2 regions of the Anaerotignum lactatifermentans genome follow, and region 1 is predicted to be linked to the other one. Evidence: predicted binding sites of a transcription regulator. Region 1 holds the regulator's gene; the other holds the start of a gene.
The links. Region 1 encodes HrcA, which represses chaperone genes, less so after heat shock. Its sites were predicted from a motif close to TGTTAGCACTCNNNNNNNNNGAGTGCTAACA; they were not measured.
Positions count from the first base shown of each region.

Region 2: INF29_RS10385 (co-chaperone GroES) is a predicted target of HrcA. The motif match lies at 1,898-1,928, and genes of this name have one in related genera.

Region 1 covers NZ_JADCKK010000034.1:9,011-17,868, forward strand. Annotated here, with positions in the region: gene INF29_RS09290 (aminotransferase-like domain-containing protein) at 17-1,417, shown strand; gene INF29_RS09295 (cation diffusion facilitator family transporter) at 1,710-2,606, opposite strand; NiCo riboswitch at 2,680-2,761, opposite strand; gene dnaJ (molecular chaperone DnaJ) at 2,915-4,096, opposite strand; gene dnaK (molecular chaperone DnaK) at 4,194-6,029, opposite strand; gene grpE (nucleotide exchange factor GrpE) at 6,070-6,627, opposite strand; gene hrcA (heat-inducible transcriptional repressor HrcA) at 6,645-7,694, opposite strand; gene hemW (radical SAM family heme chaperone HemW) at 7,943-8,858, opposite strand, start outside.
Region 2 covers NZ_JADCKK010000044.1:2,621-11,478, reverse strand. Annotated here, with positions in the region: gene fusA (elongation factor G) at 1-581, shown strand, start outside; gene INF29_RS10390 (NAD(P)/FAD-dependent oxidoreductase) at 835-1,704, shown strand; gene INF29_RS10385 (co-chaperone GroES) at 1,955-2,242, shown strand; gene groL (chaperonin GroEL) at 2,281-3,912, shown strand; gene ispG (flavodoxin-dependent (E)-4-hydroxy-3-methylbut-2-enyl-diphosphate synthase) at 4,107-5,156, shown strand; gene INF29_RS10370 (PolC-type DNA polymerase III) at 5,187-8,858, shown strand, end outside.

The DNA.
Region 1 (8,858 bases):
GAAAGGAAGTGTTTTCATGCCTGTCAACTCATTTGATGATTATCCCATGTCATGGAAACCAGAGAAAGAACAGCTGACATCCCCCAAATACCGCGCATTGGCAGACTTGCTTGCTGACGATATCCTTTCAGGCAAACTGCCGCCCCACACCAAACTGCCTCCTCAGCGAGAACTGGCAGACTATCTGGACTTGAACCTCAGCACCATCACACGGGCGTTTCAGCTCTGCACCCAAAAAGGGCTCCTTTACGGCATCACGGGGCGGGGTACCTTTGTATCTCCCAATGCTGCCATTGACATTGCCATTGCCGATGAAAAAGAAGAAGCTTCCTACCTCGAAATGGGAATCATCAAGCCCTTAGACGCTTTCAATACGGAAACCTATGCCGTCATGGAACAGGTGCTCCAGCGAGGCAGCACCTCCCTTTTGGATTATAGTTACCCCATGGGAACCCCTTACCAAAGAGCCGCTGCTCAAAAATGGTTAGAGCATTTTTCCATGGATGTTTCTCTATCCAACATTGCCATCACTGCCGGCGCCCAAAACGCCCTTGCCATACTGCTTTTGACATTATTCCGCCCTGGCGATAAGATTGCCACAGACCATTATACATACGCCAATTTTATTGAGCTGGCAAACATGATGCAGATTCGTCTGATACCTATTTCTGGGGACGCAGAAGGGATGCTGCCGGATGTGCTGGAAAATCACTGTCGTTTGCAGCAGCTCAACGGCATTTATCTGGTGCCCAATTACCACAATCCCACCGGGCACATCATGAGCCAATCCAGAAAGGAAGCCCTTGCTGCCATTATCCGCAAATATGCGCTTTTGGCAATCGAGGACGACATTTATGGATTTTTGCTGGAAAAACCATCCCTGCCTCTTGCCCATTTCGCACCGGATTACACCTGTTATATTTGCAGTCTGTCAAAATCCATCTGTTCCGGTCTTCGTATCGCCTATTTGACATTTCCCACACGGTTTGCCGCAGATATCCGGCGGGGCATTTATAACGTCAACGTGAAAACCCCATCATTGAACAGCGAAACCGCAGGAGAACTGATTTACAGCGGCACTGCGAAAAAAATCATAGGGCAAAAGCGCATGGAAGCCGCTGCCCGCAGTGAAATCTGCAAAGACTTTTTCCCGGAAATTGCAAAAAATCCGCTGGGATTCTCCCTCTGGCTGCCTCTGCCAGAAAGATTTCATGAAACAGACTTTGAACATCTGGCACAGAAGCGCGGCATTTCCGTCTGTCATTCCCACCGTTTTCTTGTAGGAGAAGCCGATGTGCAGCAGTACCTGCGGATTGCCCTTTCCTCTCCTGATACAAAAGAAGAATTGACAAAAGGGCTTTCTATCCTGCGTGACTTATTGGCTTCTGATATGGATGAAAATTTTTTCTGTATATAACACCCCCCCGATTCCATAGAATAGGGAGATTCAGACTGTCAAAAAACCTATTTTTCAAATTTTTGATACCGCTGAAGGGTAAAGGGAAACGAAGAGTTTCCCTTTTTTAATCCGCAGTCGGAATTGACTTCCGACAAGGAAAAGCCGAAGTTTCAAGGCTCTTTAGCCGATGGAACTTTGGCTTTATACTTCTGTCTACTCGTCAAAAGCTTGAATGAAATGAGCCTTTGACGAAAGGTGTCGACTTTTTCGACACCTACAACCCCCTATCCATTGAATAGGGGGTTTATTCTTATCTGACCACTGCTGGATTTACATGAACCATACAATGTTTTACTTCTGGGAAATTCTCCTCAATGGCATCGTGAACGCCTTCTGCAATGGCATGGGCTGCTGTCAGAGTCAGATTGCCGTCTGCGGCAATTTCCACATCCACATAAGCTCTTGCGCCAAACTGTCTGGTCTGGATGCGGTCAATGCCCATAACGCCATTCTGGGCTTCCACAACAGATTTCATTTTTTCCAGTGTTTCTGTATCACAGGCTGTATCCATCATTTTATCAATGGCATCTTTGAAAATATCATAAGAAGCTTTGATGATGAACAGGGAAATGACAACGCTGGCAATGGGGTCGCAGATGGGGAATCCCAGCATTGCGCCGCTGATACCAATCAAACTGCCCACAGAAGACAGGGCATCAGAACGATGGTGCCATGCGTCTGCCATCAATGCGCCGGAATTGACCTGTTTTGCCGCATGTCTGGTGTAATGGTACATACCTTCTTTTACCACAATAGACAGGATGGCCGCTGCCAATGCCAGTTTGCCGGGAACTTCCAGTGCACTTGCTTCTGCACCGAAGATTTTTTCCACACCGCCTGCCCCAATGGCAAAGCCTGTCACACACAATACCATAGCAAGCAAAATAGCTGCAACACATTCCATTCGTTCATGACCATACTGGTGGTTCTCATCGGAATCTTTTGCGGACATCTTATAGCCTACCATAACGATGATGGTGCTGAACACGTCTGATGCAGAATGGACACCGTCAGAGATCATGGCGCCGGAATGGGCAATAAACCCTGCTGCCACTTTAAACACCGATAAGATGATGTTGACGATCATGCTGTTGGTAGAAACACGCATGACGATTTTCTCATTTTGTTTTGCTAAGTCATTTGTCATAAAAAATCCCTCCTAATGTTTACCTCTCCGCCCCTTCTGATTTTACACAAAAAAAGACACCCGTAGAACATAAAACTGTCCCACGAATGTCTGTCATTCGCTGCAAAAATGCCCGACCACACGGAAAAATCCGCTGTCTGCTCAGTTTGTACTGTATGTGCGAAGGTCACTTCGTATGTGCAGTGCAAAGAGTTTTTATGATTTTATCGCATTATTTCGCAGTTTGTCAAGCATAACATTTTTTGTATGATGCCATTGCCTGAAAATCAAAGAGATGCTGGTTTATCAGCATCCCTTTGGAAAAATTCTTATTTGTCCTTTTCGAAAAAGTCCCGGACCTTCTCACCGAAAGTTTTCTTTTCTTCCTCCGGCGCCGCAGAAGTTTCGGGCTTTGCCGCCCCCGCCGGGGCATCACCGTAAAACTGCCGCAGCAGGTCTTTCTGGCGTTCTGTCATGCTGGTAGGGATTTTTACCTTCAGTGTGACGATCTGGTTCCCTCTGATCTTCGGGTTACGCAGGTTGGGTACCCCTACGCCGCGCAGGGTAACCACGGTATCAGGCTGTGTACCGGGTTTGATGGTATATTTCTGTTCCCCATCAATGGTCTTGATGGTGATTTCGCCGCCCAGTGCTGCCTGTACGAATGTGATGGGCACATCACAGTAAATATCATTGCCTTTACGAACAAAGACACGGTTGGGCTGTACGTAAACGCTTACCAGCAGATCGCCGTAGCCGCCGCCGTTTTCGCCCAGTTCCCCTTTGCCGCCCAGACGGATGGTCTGACCGTTGTCGATGCCCTGAGGAATCTTGACTTCGTATTTCTTTGTCTTTTTGACTCTGCCGGTACCACGGCATGTGGTACAAGGTTCTTTGATGATCTTACCAGTACCATGACATGCGGAACAGGTACGAACGGATGTCACAGCGCCAAACATGGACTGCTGTACAAAACGTTCCTGACCGGTACCGTTACATTTGGAACAGCTTTCTGCATGGGTGCCGGGTTTTGCGCCGGTACCATGACAGGTTTCGCATTCGTCCAGAATGGGTACGGAAATTTCTTTGGTACAGCCAAAAATGGCTTCTTCAAAAGTCAGCTGAATGCTGACATTGATATCTCTGCCGCGTCTGGGGCCATTTCTTCTAGCGGAACCGCCGCCGCCAAAACCGAACATACTGCCGAAAATGTCCCCCAAGTCGCCCATATCAAAGCCTTCAAAGCCGCCGCTGTAGAAACCGCCGCCGCCCATGCCGCCCTGTTCAAAGGCTGCGTGACCAAACTGGTCATACTGCGCACGTTTTTCGGGGTTGCTCAGCACTTCATAGGCTTCGTTGACTTCTTTGAATTTTTCTTCTGCTTCTTTATCGCCAGGGTTCTGGTCAGGATGGTATTTGACTGCCATCTTACGGTAAGCTTTTTTCAGCTCCGCTTCAGATGCACCCTTCTGTACCCCCAGGACCTCGTAATAATCTCTTTTATTAGCCAACTTTCTCACCACCTTGTTTTACTGAAAAAACTGTAAACGTCAAAAGCAGGGGCGGGACGAAACCCACCCTTGCCTTCATATCGCAATCTTATTTATTTTACAGTTCTTTGCCTTCGCCGTCAACCACATTTGGATCGCCGCCGTTTGCTGCGTCGCCGCCCTGAGCTGCCTGTGCCTGCTGGTACAGTTTTTCAGAGATTTTGTAGAATTCCTGTGTCAGAGCTTCTGTAGCGGATTTTACGTTTGCTACGTCTGTTTCTGTCATTGTTTCAGGCTGCATATCTTTTACAGTATCTTTCAGGCTGTTCAGAGCGCTTTCTACTGTTGCTTTTTCGTCGTCGCCCAGTTTGCCTTCCAGTTCACCCAGCGCTTTTTCTGTCTGGAAGATCAGGGAGTCAGCTTCGTTTTTCGCATCGATCGCTTCTTTTCTCTTCTTATCCTGTTCAGCGAACTGTTCAGCTTCTTTTACAGCTCTGTCGATTTCTTCTTCAGACAGGTTGGAACCTGCTGTGATTGTGATGTGCTGTTCTTTGCCAGTACCCAGGTCTTTTGCGGATACGTTTACAATACCGTTTGCGTCGATATCGAAAGTAACTTCAATCTGAGGCACGCCTCTTCTTGCGGGAGCGATACCGTCCAGTTTGAACTGACCCAGAGTTTTGTTATCTCTTGCCAGAGGTCTTTCACCCTGTACAACGTGGATATCAACGGCTGTCTGGTTATCTTCTGCTGTAGAGAAGATCTGTTTTTTGTTTGTAGGGATGGTTGTGTTTCTGTCGATCAGTTTTGTTGCAACACCGCCCAGAGTTTCGATACCCAGGGACAGAGGTGTTACGTCCAGCAGCAGAACGCTGCCTGCGCCTTCATCGCCAGCCAGTTTACCGCCCTGAATTGCAGCACCTACTGCTACACATTCGTCGGGGTTGATGCCTTTGAAGGGTTCTTTGCCTGTATATTTCTTAACTGCTTCCTGTACAGCGGGGATTCTTGTGGAACCACCAACCAGCAGGACTTTGTCGATTTCGCTTGCGGACAGACCAGCGTCGGACAGAGCCTGACGAACAGGACCCATTGTGCCGTCTACCAGATCAGCTGTCAGTTCATCGAATTTTGCTCTGGACAGTGTGACATCCAGATGTTTCGGACCATCCTGGTTCATTGTGATGAAAGGCAGGTTGATGTTTGTTGTTGTTACAGTAGACAGTTCTTTTTTCGCTTTTTCAGCTGCTTCTTTCAGACGCTGCATAGCCATTTTGTCTTTGGACAGATCCATGCCTTCTGCTTTCTTGAATTCAGCTACCAAGTAATCGATGATTCTCTGGTCGAAGTCATCGCCGCCCAGGTGTGTGTTACCGTTTGTGGACAGTACTTCGATTACGCCGCCGCCGATTTCGATGATGGATACGTCGAATGTACCGCCGCCCAGGTCGTAAACCATGATTTTCTGTTCGCTTTCGTTATCCAGACCATAAGCCAGTGCTGCGGATGTGGGTTCGTTGATGATACGTTTTACATCCAGACCTGCGATACGGCCAGCGTCTTTTGTTGCCTGACGCTGTGCGTCGTTGAAATATGCGGGAACTGTGATAACTGCTTCAGAAACAGTTTCGCCCAGATAGCTTTCTGCATCAGCTTTCAGTTTCTGCAGTACCATTGCGGAAATTTCCTGAGGAGAATAAGCTTTGCCTTCGATGTTTACTTTATAGTTTTCACCCATGTGACGTTTGATGGAGCTGATGGTGTTGTCGGGGTTTGTGATTGCCTGACGTTTTGCTGTTTCACCAATCAGTCTTTCGCCGTTTTTCGCAAAACCAACTACGGAAGGAGTTGTTCTTGCACCGTCGCTGTTAACGATAACAACAGGCTGACCGCCTTCCATTACTGCTACACAAGAGTTTGTTGTACCTAAGTCAATACCAATAATTTTACCCATAATCTATTTCCTCCTAAATTGTCAAATCAAAATTTCAGTTTTAGTTTGCCACCTTCACCATGCTGTGACGGATGACTTTATCTTTATATTTATAACCTTTCAGCATTTCCAGAATGATTTCGTTTTCGCCGTAAGCATCATCATCTTCATGCGCTACAGCCGCATGGAAATTGGGGTCGAATTTTTCGCCCAGGGCTTTGATTTCCTCAACACCCATGCCATGGAGAATTTCCTGGAACTGCTTCAAAGTCATTTGCACGCCTTTGAAAAAGGCATCTTCGGTGTCTTTTCCTTCCTGCGCCGCAACGGCACGTTCCAGATTGTCCACCACTGCCAGCAGTTTTTCCACGGTATCTCTCACACCGTCGTCATACATGCTTGCTTTTTCTTTGGAAGTCCGTTTTCTGAAGTTATCGAACTCCGCCAGACATCTTTGATATTTATCCAGATAATCTGCAGCTTTCTGTTCCAGCTCTGCCATTTTCGCTTCGGTTTCATCAACCACTTCCGCTTCCACAGCTTCTGTCACTTCTGCTTCCGCCTGCATTTTGGCGGCTTCTTCCTGCAGATTTTCTTCTCTTAAATCCTTATCTTCCACATCTGCTCCTCTTTTCTCTAGGTATTTTTATTGCCTTTCGACAGATTTTTCAATACTTTTTCCATATTGGTAACCATACCGTTGAGGACGGATACCACCTGAGAATAATCCATTCGGGTGGGTCCTACGATACCGATGGTACCGCGGGTTTCGTCGCTCATTTTGTAGGTTGCCGTAATGACGCTGCAATCCTTCATGCACTGCACGCTGTTTTCGCTGCCGATGAGAATCTGCATGTCATTGGTATCGGCACTGCCCTGCAGGAGGGTCACCAGCACATCCTTTTCTTCCAATGCCTGAAACAGGGACTTGGCTTTCTGGATATCAGAAAACTCAGGACAAGCCAGAATGTTTTTGGTGCCGCTCATGTGAACCTGTACCTTTTCCGCAGAACGCATGGTACTTTCGATTGCCGATAAGATATGCGGCAGAATCTGTCGGTATTCATGGAGTTCTGTCTGCAAACGGTTGATGACGCTTGCATCTATATCATGTAGGGAATATCCCTGCAACACCTGATTCAGCCGCATGCCCATGGTGAAGATCTTATCTTCCTCAGGAACCGTGCCCATCTGAATCACATGATTTTTGATGAAATTATCTTCCGTTACAATAACCAGCAGCACCGAAACGCTGTCCAGGGGCAGCAGACGAATCTGTTTGATGCGTGTGCGCTGACTCACTGGCTCTGAAATGATGGTGGTGTAATTGGTCAGTGCGGAAAGAGCCTTTGCCGTTTCCTCCAGCAGGTAGTCAATCTGTCCCACGTTTCTGGTGATGACATTTTGCAGATACCGCTGTTCCTCGGGTCCCAGTTCTTTTTTCTGCATCAGGTGGTCTACATATAAACGGTAGCCCATGTCTGATGGAATTCTGCCGGAAGAAGCATGGGGCTGTAGGATGAAGCCCATTTCTTCCAAATCGCTCATTTCATTACGAATGGTGGCTGAACTGATGCCCAGATTATATTTTTTGGCGATGGTTCTGGAACCGACAGGCTCCGCCGTTTCGATATAGTCATTGATAATCGCCTGTAAGATTTGAATTTTTCTCTCGTTCAACGACATAGCCTTTCGCCTCCTCAATAGTGAAGTAAATTTCCGTTTTTTTGAAGTAAATTTCTGTTTCTGTCCATTTTCATTTGGACGCACTTCTATGGAAATTTGTCTTTTGTTAGCACTCACTTGCTATGAGTGCTAACTCATGTAATAAAGATAGCACTTGCCACCGGCAATGTCAAGTGCTAATGAGAAAAAAATTATGAACTTTTTTTGAATTTTATATTTCGTATTTTCTTTTGGTTTTCTGGGGTTTTTCAGGCATCTTCTTTGAGAAATTCCATGAAAACCTGATTGCTTAAATCCAGTCCTCTCTCTGTCAGGCGGAGCCATCCGTCCTTTTCCTCCAGCAGACCTTCTTCTTTGCATTTTTCAACTTCTACACCGTAAACATCTTCCATGTCCATGCCAAAACGCTCAGCAAATCGTTTTTTCTCAATGCCTTCAGTCAAACGCAGCCCCATGAACATAAACTCGCTGTACTGGTCTGCCAAAGAAAGTTCTTCCACATCCTCCATGGAAACATTGCCGTTTTCTGCCTGCTCCATATAAGTATGCAAATCATAGGGATTGTGGAACCGTTTTCCTGCCCAATAGGAATGTGCACCCAGACCAAAGCCCAGATACCCCTCATCCTGCCAGTAAATGCGGTTATGGCGGCTTTCTTTGCCATCTTTGGCAAAATTGGAGATTTCATACTGATGATAATCTTCCTCCGCCAAAATCTGTACCGCTGTGTGATACATAGCTCTGTCCAGTTCCTCATCCGTTTCCTGATAGACTTCCTTTTCATACAAATCATAAAAAGGTGTTCCTTCTTCTATAATGAGGCTGTAAGCAGAAATATGCTCCGGCTGCAATGCAGTGATTTCCGAAAGGGTTTCTTCCCACTGACCCAAGGTCTGTTCCGGCAGGGCAAACATCAAATCTACATTAATATTGTCAAAACCTGCTTCTCTGGCGCTGGCAAAGTTTTTCAAAAACTGCTGACGGGTATGGATTCTGCCTAATCTCTCCAGCAGTTCATCCTGCCACGCCTGCACGCCCATGCTCAGGCGATTGAATCCCATTTGACGCAAATCAACACATTTTTCCAGACTCAATGTACCAGGATTGGCTTCGGTGGTGATTTCTGCATCCGCTTCCACATCGAAACATTGAAAAACGGTATCC
Region 2 (8,858 bases), on a different contig from region 1:
ATGGTCAGTTCGGTGACGTTGTTATGGAATTCGAACCCAGCGGCGATCTGTCTGTACCTTATGTATTTGAAGAAAAGATCTTCGGCGGTTCCGTACCCAAACAGTACTTCCCCGCTGTAGAAAAAGGTCTGCAGGAATGCGTACAGTCTGGTGTATTGGCTGGTTACCCTGTAGTAGGTCTGAAAGCAACATTGACAGACGGTTCCTACCATCCTGTTGACTCTTCTGAAATGGCATTCAAGATGGCAACATCTGTAGCCTTCAAGGAAGGTATCCCTCAGGCAAAACCGACCATTCTGGAACCCATCGAACATGTGGAAGTTCTGATTCCTGAAAAATACATGGGCGATATCATGGGTGACATCAACAAACGTCGTGGTCGTATCTTGAGCATGGACGCTGTTGGCAATAAGAAATGCATCGTTGCAGAAGTTCCTACAGCTGAAATGCACAAATACGCAACAGACCTGCGTTCTCTGACTCAGAGCCGTGGCGATTACAGACACCATTTCGAACGTTACGAAGAAGCTCCTATGGAAATCCAGAAGAAAATTATCGCTGCAAGAGCAGAACAGAAATAAGAACATTGCAAATAGGATAACTTTATGATATTCTCAATGAGAGAAAATCCGAAATCAAGTGTCCAAAATGGTTCCCAATAAACCATGGACACATACTATGAAAATGAACAACGGTAGTTAGGAAAAGGCGGGTTTCAAGGTATTTGCTCCATGGAATCCGCCGATTCCGTATCCGTTGTTCAGAAACAGGGATTTTCGCATTATGAAAGGACATCATTTGGTTATCCTGTTTTTATATGAAGGAGGAATGCTTGTGTTAGACGTAGCAATCATTGGCGGCGGTCCTGCTGCTTTATCCGCGGCGCTGAACTGTCGTCAGAGAAATAAAACCGTAACGATTTTTGGCAGAAGTTTGGACAGCTCTCTGCTCTTCGCAGCAGAAAAGGTGGACAACTACCTTGGTCTGCCGGATATGGCAGGGGAAGAACTGCTGAACACATTCTATGCTCATGCCATGAAAAACGGCGTAGAATTCAAAGAAGCCCGTATCAGTCAGATCATGTCCATGGGAGATTCCTACATGATCAATGCGGAAAATGAATTCATTCAGGCGAAAGCCATCATCCTGGCAACAGGTCTGAGCAAAAGCAAAGGCATTGTCGGAGAAATGGAATATCTGGGCAAAGGCGTCAGCTACTGCGCAACCTGCGACGGTATGCTCTATCGTGGCAAAAAAGTCGTTGTGGTAGCGGAAAATGAAGAAGGGGAAGCAGAAGCAAACTTCTTGGCGGATATTTGTTCTGAAGTGCTGTATGTACCTCTTTATCAGCCCGTTCTGTCTTTGAAGGACAATGTCAAAGTAGTTAATGGGAAACCCAAAGCCGTTTTGGGAGAAAATGACCGTGTGACAGGTCTGGAACTGGCAGATGAAACACTGGGCTGTGATGGTATTTTCTTTGCGAAAAACTCTATGCCCCCTGAAAGCCTGCTTTTTGGTCTGGAAACAGAAGGCAAAAACATTGTGGTAAACCGTAAAATGGAAACAAACCTGCCTCGCGTTTATGCGGCAGGGGACTGCACAGGTGCGCCTTATCAGATTGCAAAGGCTGTTGGGGAAGGTCTGGTGGCAGCTCTTTCCGCAGCGGCAGCCATCGACCAGCTGGACAGAGAACAGCAGAAATAAAATAAAATTTTCTTAAAATTATCTCATTTTTTGCAAAAATAGAGTAAATGAAAGAAAACCGGAGAAATCAAGAGTAAAAATTAGTTTTTTTCTTGAATTTCTTCGGTTTTTTCTGTATATTTCTAAATTTTACAGAATAACATCTTATATGGGATTTGAATATTCCTGGGAAAATAGCTAATATAATATCAGAAATTAGCACTCGATACAGATGAGTGCTAACAACAAGAATACAAGGAGGCAGAATAATATGAAACTTGCACCATTAGGAGATAAAGTAGTATTGAAACAGTTGGAAGCAGAAGAAACCACAAAATCCGGTTTGATTCTGACTTCTTCTTCTCAGGAAAAACCCCAGGAAGCCATCGTTGTGGCAGTAGGTCCCGGCGGACTGGTTGGCGATGTAAATGTAGAAATGGTTCTGAAAGAAGGCGACCATGTTATCTTCCCTAGATACGGCGCTACGCAGATCAAATTTGAAGGCGAAGAATATCTGGTAATGCGTCAGAATGATATTCTGGCAATCGTAAAAGACTGATTTTAAAACTTCTCAATATTTAGGAGGCGTTATTGAATATGGCAAAAGAAATTAAATACAGCACCGACGCAAGAAGCGCAATGGCAGCCGGTGTTGACAAATTGGCAAATACCGTAAAAGTTACATTGGGTCCCAAAGGTCGTAACGTGGTTCTGGACAGAAAATTCACTTCTCCTTTGATCACAAACGACGGCGTGACCATCGCAAAGGACATCGAACTGGAAGACCCTTATGAAAATATGGGTGCACAGCTGGTAAAAGAAGTTGCAACACAGACAAACGATGTAGCCGGTGACGGTACTACAACAGCAACTGTTCTGGCACAGGCTATGATTCAGGAAGGTCTGAAAAACATCGCAGCAGGCGCAAATGCAATTATCCTGAGAAAAGGTATGCAGAAAGCAACTGATGCAGCAGTAGCAGAAATCAAGAAAATGAGCCAGGCTGTTACCACTAAGAAACATATCGCAAACGTTGCAGCAATTTCTGCTGGTGACGAAGAAGTCGGCAACATGATCGCTGACGCCATGGAAAAAGTAACAAACGACGGCGTTATCACAGTAGAAGAATCCAAAACAATGAAAACAGAACTGGATCTGGTAGAAGGTATGCAGTTCGATAAAGGTTATCTGTCCGCTTACATGTGCACAGATATGGATAAAATGGTAGCTGTTCTGGAAGATCCTTATATCCTGCTGACAGATAAGAAAATCTCCAACATCCAGGATCTGGTTCCTATTCTGGAACAGATCATGCAGACAGGCGGCAAAGTGCTGATCATTGCGGAAGACGTAGAAGGCGAAGCACTGGCTACACTGGTACTGAACAAACTGAGAGGTACATTCACATGCGTTGCAGTCAAAGCTCCTGGCTATGGCGAAAGAAGAAAAGCACAGCTGGCTGATATCGCAGCTCTGACAGGCGGTCAGGTCATCTCTGATGAACTGGGTATTGACCTGAAAGATGCTACTCTGGATATGCTGGGTCGTGCAAAAACTGTTCGTGTAGAAAAAGACCTGACCATCATCGCTGACGGCGCAGGCAGAAAAGACGAAATCGACGCAAGAATCCATCAGATTCGTACTGCAATCGAAGAAACAGAATCTGATTTCGATAGAGAAAAATTGCAGGAAAGACTGGCAAAACTGTGTGGCGGCGTAGCAGTCATCAAAGTTGGTGCAGCTACCGAAACAGAAATGAAAGAAAAGAAAATGCGTATGGAAGACGCACTGGCAGCTACTAGAGCCGCTGTGGAAGAAGGTATCGTAGCTGGTGGCGGTACAGCACTGCTGCATGCAGTAGAAAAAGTAAAAGCTGCATGTGCTGATCTGACAGGTGATGAAAAAACAGGTGCTGACATCGTTGTGAAAGCACTGGAAGCTCCTCTGCGTCAGATTGTTGAAAACGCAGGTCTGGAAGGTTCCGTTATCGTAAACAAAGTAAAAGAAATGGCAGAAGGCGTTGGTTTCAATGCCCTGACAGAAGAATATGTGGAAATGGTAGAAGCAGGCATTCTGGACCCCGCAAAAGTAACCAGAAGCGCACTGCAGAACGCAACATCCGTTGCTTCCACATTCCTGACAACAGAAGCAGTTGTTGCGGAACTGCCCGCAAAAGCACCTGCTATGCCTGAAGCTGGCATGGGCGGCGGCATGGGCGGTTACATGTAAGCCGATAAAACATTCTAATACCTATGAAAAAGGGGCAGAGATCAAAATCTCTGTTCCTTTTTTTGTGCATTCAGCTTTTTTGCACAAGGGGAAGGCTGTTGTTTTGGCTGGTTTTGTGTGGTCTGTTTTTTCGGATTGTGCTATACTATACCATAGCGAAATATTGATTTGAATACATAAAAGGGAGTGCAGATATGCAGAGAACTCAGACTAGAACCGTACAGGTTGGCAATTTAAAATTGGGCGGCGGCAACCCCGTTGTTATCCAGTCCATGTGTAATACAGATACCAGAGATGTAGCGGCTACGGTGGCGCAGATTCATGCGCTGGAAGCGGCTGGCTGTGAACTGGTGCGTGTGGCAGTGCCTGATATGAAAGCGGCAGATGCCATTGGTGAAATCAAAAAACAGATTCATATTCCTCTGGTGGCAGACATCCACTTTGATTATCGTCTGGCACTGCGTGTCATGGAGCTGGGCATCGATAAAGTTCGTATCAACCCCGGCAACATCGGCGATGAAGACCGTATCCGTCAGGTGGTGGAAATGGCGAAAGAAAAACATATCCCCATCCGCATTGGCGTTAACAGCGGTTCTTTGGAAAAAGAACTGGTGGAAAAATACGGCGGTGTAACCCCTCAGGGCTTGGTAGAAAGTGCCCTGAAACATGTAAAAATTCTGGAAAAATATGACTTCCATGATATTGTGGTTTCCATTAAGGCTTCTGATGTGCCTTTCTCTCTGGAAGCTTATCGGATTCTGTCAGAAAGTATTCCTTATCCCATCCATGTGGGGATTACAGAAGCGGGAACCGTTTATATTGGTACCATCAAATCCGCAGTAGGTATTGGCGCGATTCTGGCAATGGGCATTGGTGATACCATTCGTGTATCTTTGACTGGTGACCCTGTGGAAGAAGTCCGTGCAGCGAAAGAAATTCTCAAATGTCTGGGTCTGCGGAAATTTGGCATTGAACTGATTTCCTGTCCTACTTGCGGCAGAACACAGATTGACCTGATTTCTATTGCAAATGAAGTGGAAAAACGTTGTGCTTCCATCAAAAAAGATATCAAAGTGGCAGTTATGGGCTGCGTGGTAAACGGTCCCGGCGAAGCGAAAGAAGCGGATATCGGTATTGCTGGCGGCAATGGTGTGGGTATCCTGTTCAAAAAAGGCGAACTCATCCGTAAAGTGGACGAAAGCCAGCTGGTAGACGCTTTGATGGAAGAAATTGATAAACTGTGATTTGGAAAATAATCGGAAAGGAGGGGCGATATGACAGCGAAAAAATTTCCGCTGGTCTTTGATAAGGTTTCTCTTTCCGCCCCTTTGCAGGAAGTCTTTCGGGAAACCACGGTGCTTTCCCTGACCATCCACCGGAAGGAGCGGGAAATTGTAACAGAGATTGCGGCAGATGAAGTCATTCCGCCTTTGTATTGGGAAAAACTGCGGAAAGAAATGATGCAGCAGCTTCCTGGTGTGAAAGAAGTGCATATTTTCCCCAAATATCAGTTGATGGACAAGGAGCCTAAAGCAGTTCTGACGGATTTCTGGGATACCATCCGCAGTCATGTGGCAGCCCAGAGTAAGGTTTGCAGCGGTGTTATTTCCGATGCGGATTGGGATTATCAGGATGGAAAGATGCAGATTTTTGTAAAACATAACATGGCTTACTATCTGTCCCAGAAAAAGCTGGATGATGCTGTGGCAAAGCTGGTGCAGGAAGAAACGGGACTGGCTATGTCTGTGCAGTTCAAAAACGTCCAGAGCAGTGAGGAAGACCGTGCCCGTATGGAACAGGAACAGCGGACAAAAACAGAGGAGCTCCTCCAGCAGATTGCTTCCGCTACACAGGCGGCGGAACAGGCAAAAGTTTCCGCGGAAGTGGGCGCAGTCAGCGAAGCTGTTTCCAGAGGTATTCTCTTTGGCAAAGAATTTACTGGTACTCCTGTGAAAATCGTGGATACGAAAATTCCTGGGGAATCTGTTATTGTGGAAGGGAATATTTTCAATATCGAACCCAGAGAAATCAAAGGGGAAAAATATATCGTTTCCTTTGATATTACGGACAAGTCCGATTCCACAACGGTAAAATTCTTTGTGAAACGGTCTGTTTTTGACAATGAACTGAAAGATAAAATCAAAAAAGACGCTTACCTTCGTGTCCAGGGGGAAGTGCAGTTTGATAAATACGCTAAGGAAATCAACATCATGGCAAAAGCCATTATGACGGCACAGGCTCCTCCGCCCCGTATGGATACGGCAGAGGAAAAACGTGTGGAACTCCATCTCCATACGCAAATGAGCAGTATGGACGGCGTGACACCTGTGAAAACTTATATCAAACGCGCCATTGAGTGGGGACATAAAGCCATTGCGATCACAGACCATGGCGTGGTACAGGCATTCCCTGATGCCATGAATGCGGCAGATAAGTCTGATTTGAAAGTCATTTATGGCGTGGAAGCCTATCTCATTGACGACTTGGGCAATGCGGTGTTCTCCCCCAGAGGGCAGAATCTGGATGATACCTATGTGGTATTCGATATCGAAACCACAGGGCTTTCTAAGGAAAAAGAAATGATTACGGAAATTGGTGCCGTAAAGGTAGCAGACGGGAAAATCATTGACCGTTTCAGTACCTTCGTCAATCCACAGCGCCCCATTTCCGCGGAAATCACAAAACTGACTGGCATCACCGACGATATGGTGAAAGACGCGCCCACCATCGAAAATATTTTGCCGGAATTTTTGAAATTCTGTGAAGATACTGTACTGGTAGCCCACAATGCTTCTTTTGATACAGGCTTTATCCGCATTGCGGCAGAAAGAGCTGGTCTGGGAGAACTACATCATACCATTGTAGATACTTTGGAACTGGCAAGAGCATTGCTGCCGGAACTGAATAAACACAAATTGGATATTGTTTGTGAACATTTGGGCGTAACATTGAACGGACACCATCGTGCCGTCAACGACGCGGAAGCAACAGCGGAAGTATTTATTAAATTCTTGGATATGCTGGCAGAAAAGAAGATTTTCACCTTGGATGAAATCAATGTTCTTGCCAGCCGTACGGTGAACTATAAAAAACTCCGTGCTTATCATGCCATCATTCTGGTGAAGAACTATACTGGTCTGCGAAATCTCTATGAACTGGTTTCCATGGCTCATATTGATTATTTCTTCCGTCGCCCTAGAATCCCTAAAAGCAAATTTATGCAGATGCGGGAAGGCTTGATTTTGGGCAGTGCCTGCGAAGCGGGGGAACTGTACCGTGCTCTTTTGGACGGCGAACCCAAACAGCGTATTGAAGAACTGGTGCATTTCTATGATTATCTGGAAATCCAGCCTTTGGGGAACAATAAATTTATGATTGATTCTCCTAGAGTGGAAAATATTCACTCGATGGAGGATATCAAAAACATGAACCGGAAGATTGTGGAACTGGGTGAAACTTACGGCAAGCCTGTTGTGGCAACCTGTGACGTGCATTTCATTGACCCTGATGACGCGGCATACCGTAAAATCATCATGGCAGCGGAAGGTTTCCCCGATGCAGACAACCAGCCGCCCCTGTATTTCAGAACAACAGATGAAATGTTGGCGGAATTTGACTATCTGGGAGAGGAAAAGGCAAGAGAGGTTGTTATTACCAACACCAACCTCATTGCGGACCAGATTGAAAAAATTAAGCCCATTCCAGATGAAACATTCCCTCCTAAAATTGAGGGTGCCGATGAACAGCTGCGACAGATTTGCATGGATAAGGCGCATTCCATTTATGGCGATCCCTTGCCGCCACTGGTGCAGGAGCGTTTGGAAACAGAACTGAACTCCATCATCAGCAATGGGTATGCGGTGCTTTATATCATTGCGCAGAAACTGGTATGGAAATCTGTGGCGGACGGGTATCTGGTTGGTTCCCGTGGTTCCGTAGGTTCTTCTTTTGCGGCAAACATGGCAGGGATTACGGAGGTAAACTCTTTGCCACCCCATTATGTTTGCCCTAACTGCAAATATTCCGACTTTGATTCGGATTTGGTGAAATCTTACGCCATGGAAGAAGCCAGCGGATGTGACATGCCTGATATGAACTGCCCGAAATGCGGTACACTCATGCATAAGGATGGTCACGATATTCCATTCCAGACATTCCTTGGATTTGAAGGGGATAAAGAACCAGATATTGACTTGAACTTTTCTGGGGAATATCAGCAGACAGCCCATGCCTATACAGAAGAATTGTTCGGCGTAGGGCATGTGTTCAAAGCCGGTACCATTGGCACTTTGGCAGATAAAACTGCCTATGGCTTTGTAAAAAAATACTTTGATGAACGGGAAATCACTGCCCATAATGCGGAAATTACCCGTCTGATGAATGGGTGTACTGGTGTCAAGAGAACTACAGGGCAGCACCCCGGTGGTCTGATGGTTGTACCCAGTGACCATAATATCTATGAATTTTGCCCCATTCAGCGTCCGGCAAACGATGTGAATTCCACAGTCACAACCACACATTTTGACTATCATTCCATCAGCGGTCGTTTGCTGAAATTAGACCTGCTGGGGCACGACGATCCCACCGTCATTCGTATGCTTTACGACTTGACGGGCGTCAATCCCCAGACGGTACCTCTGGGCGATCCAGCTACCATGTCCCTTTTTGAATCTCCAGAAGCGTTAGGGGTTACAGCGGAGGATATCGGCTGTGAAACAGGGACTTTGGGTATTCCTGAATTTGGTACAAAATTCGTGCGTGGCATGCTGTTGGATACGAAACCGAAAACATTTGCGGACTTGCTTCGTATTTCTGGCTTGTCCCATGGTACGGACGTATGGCTGGGCAATGCCCAGACCCTTATCGAAAACGGTACCATTACCCTGAAAGAAACCATCTCCACCCGTGATAGTATCATGATTTACCTCATTAATAAAGGTGTGGAT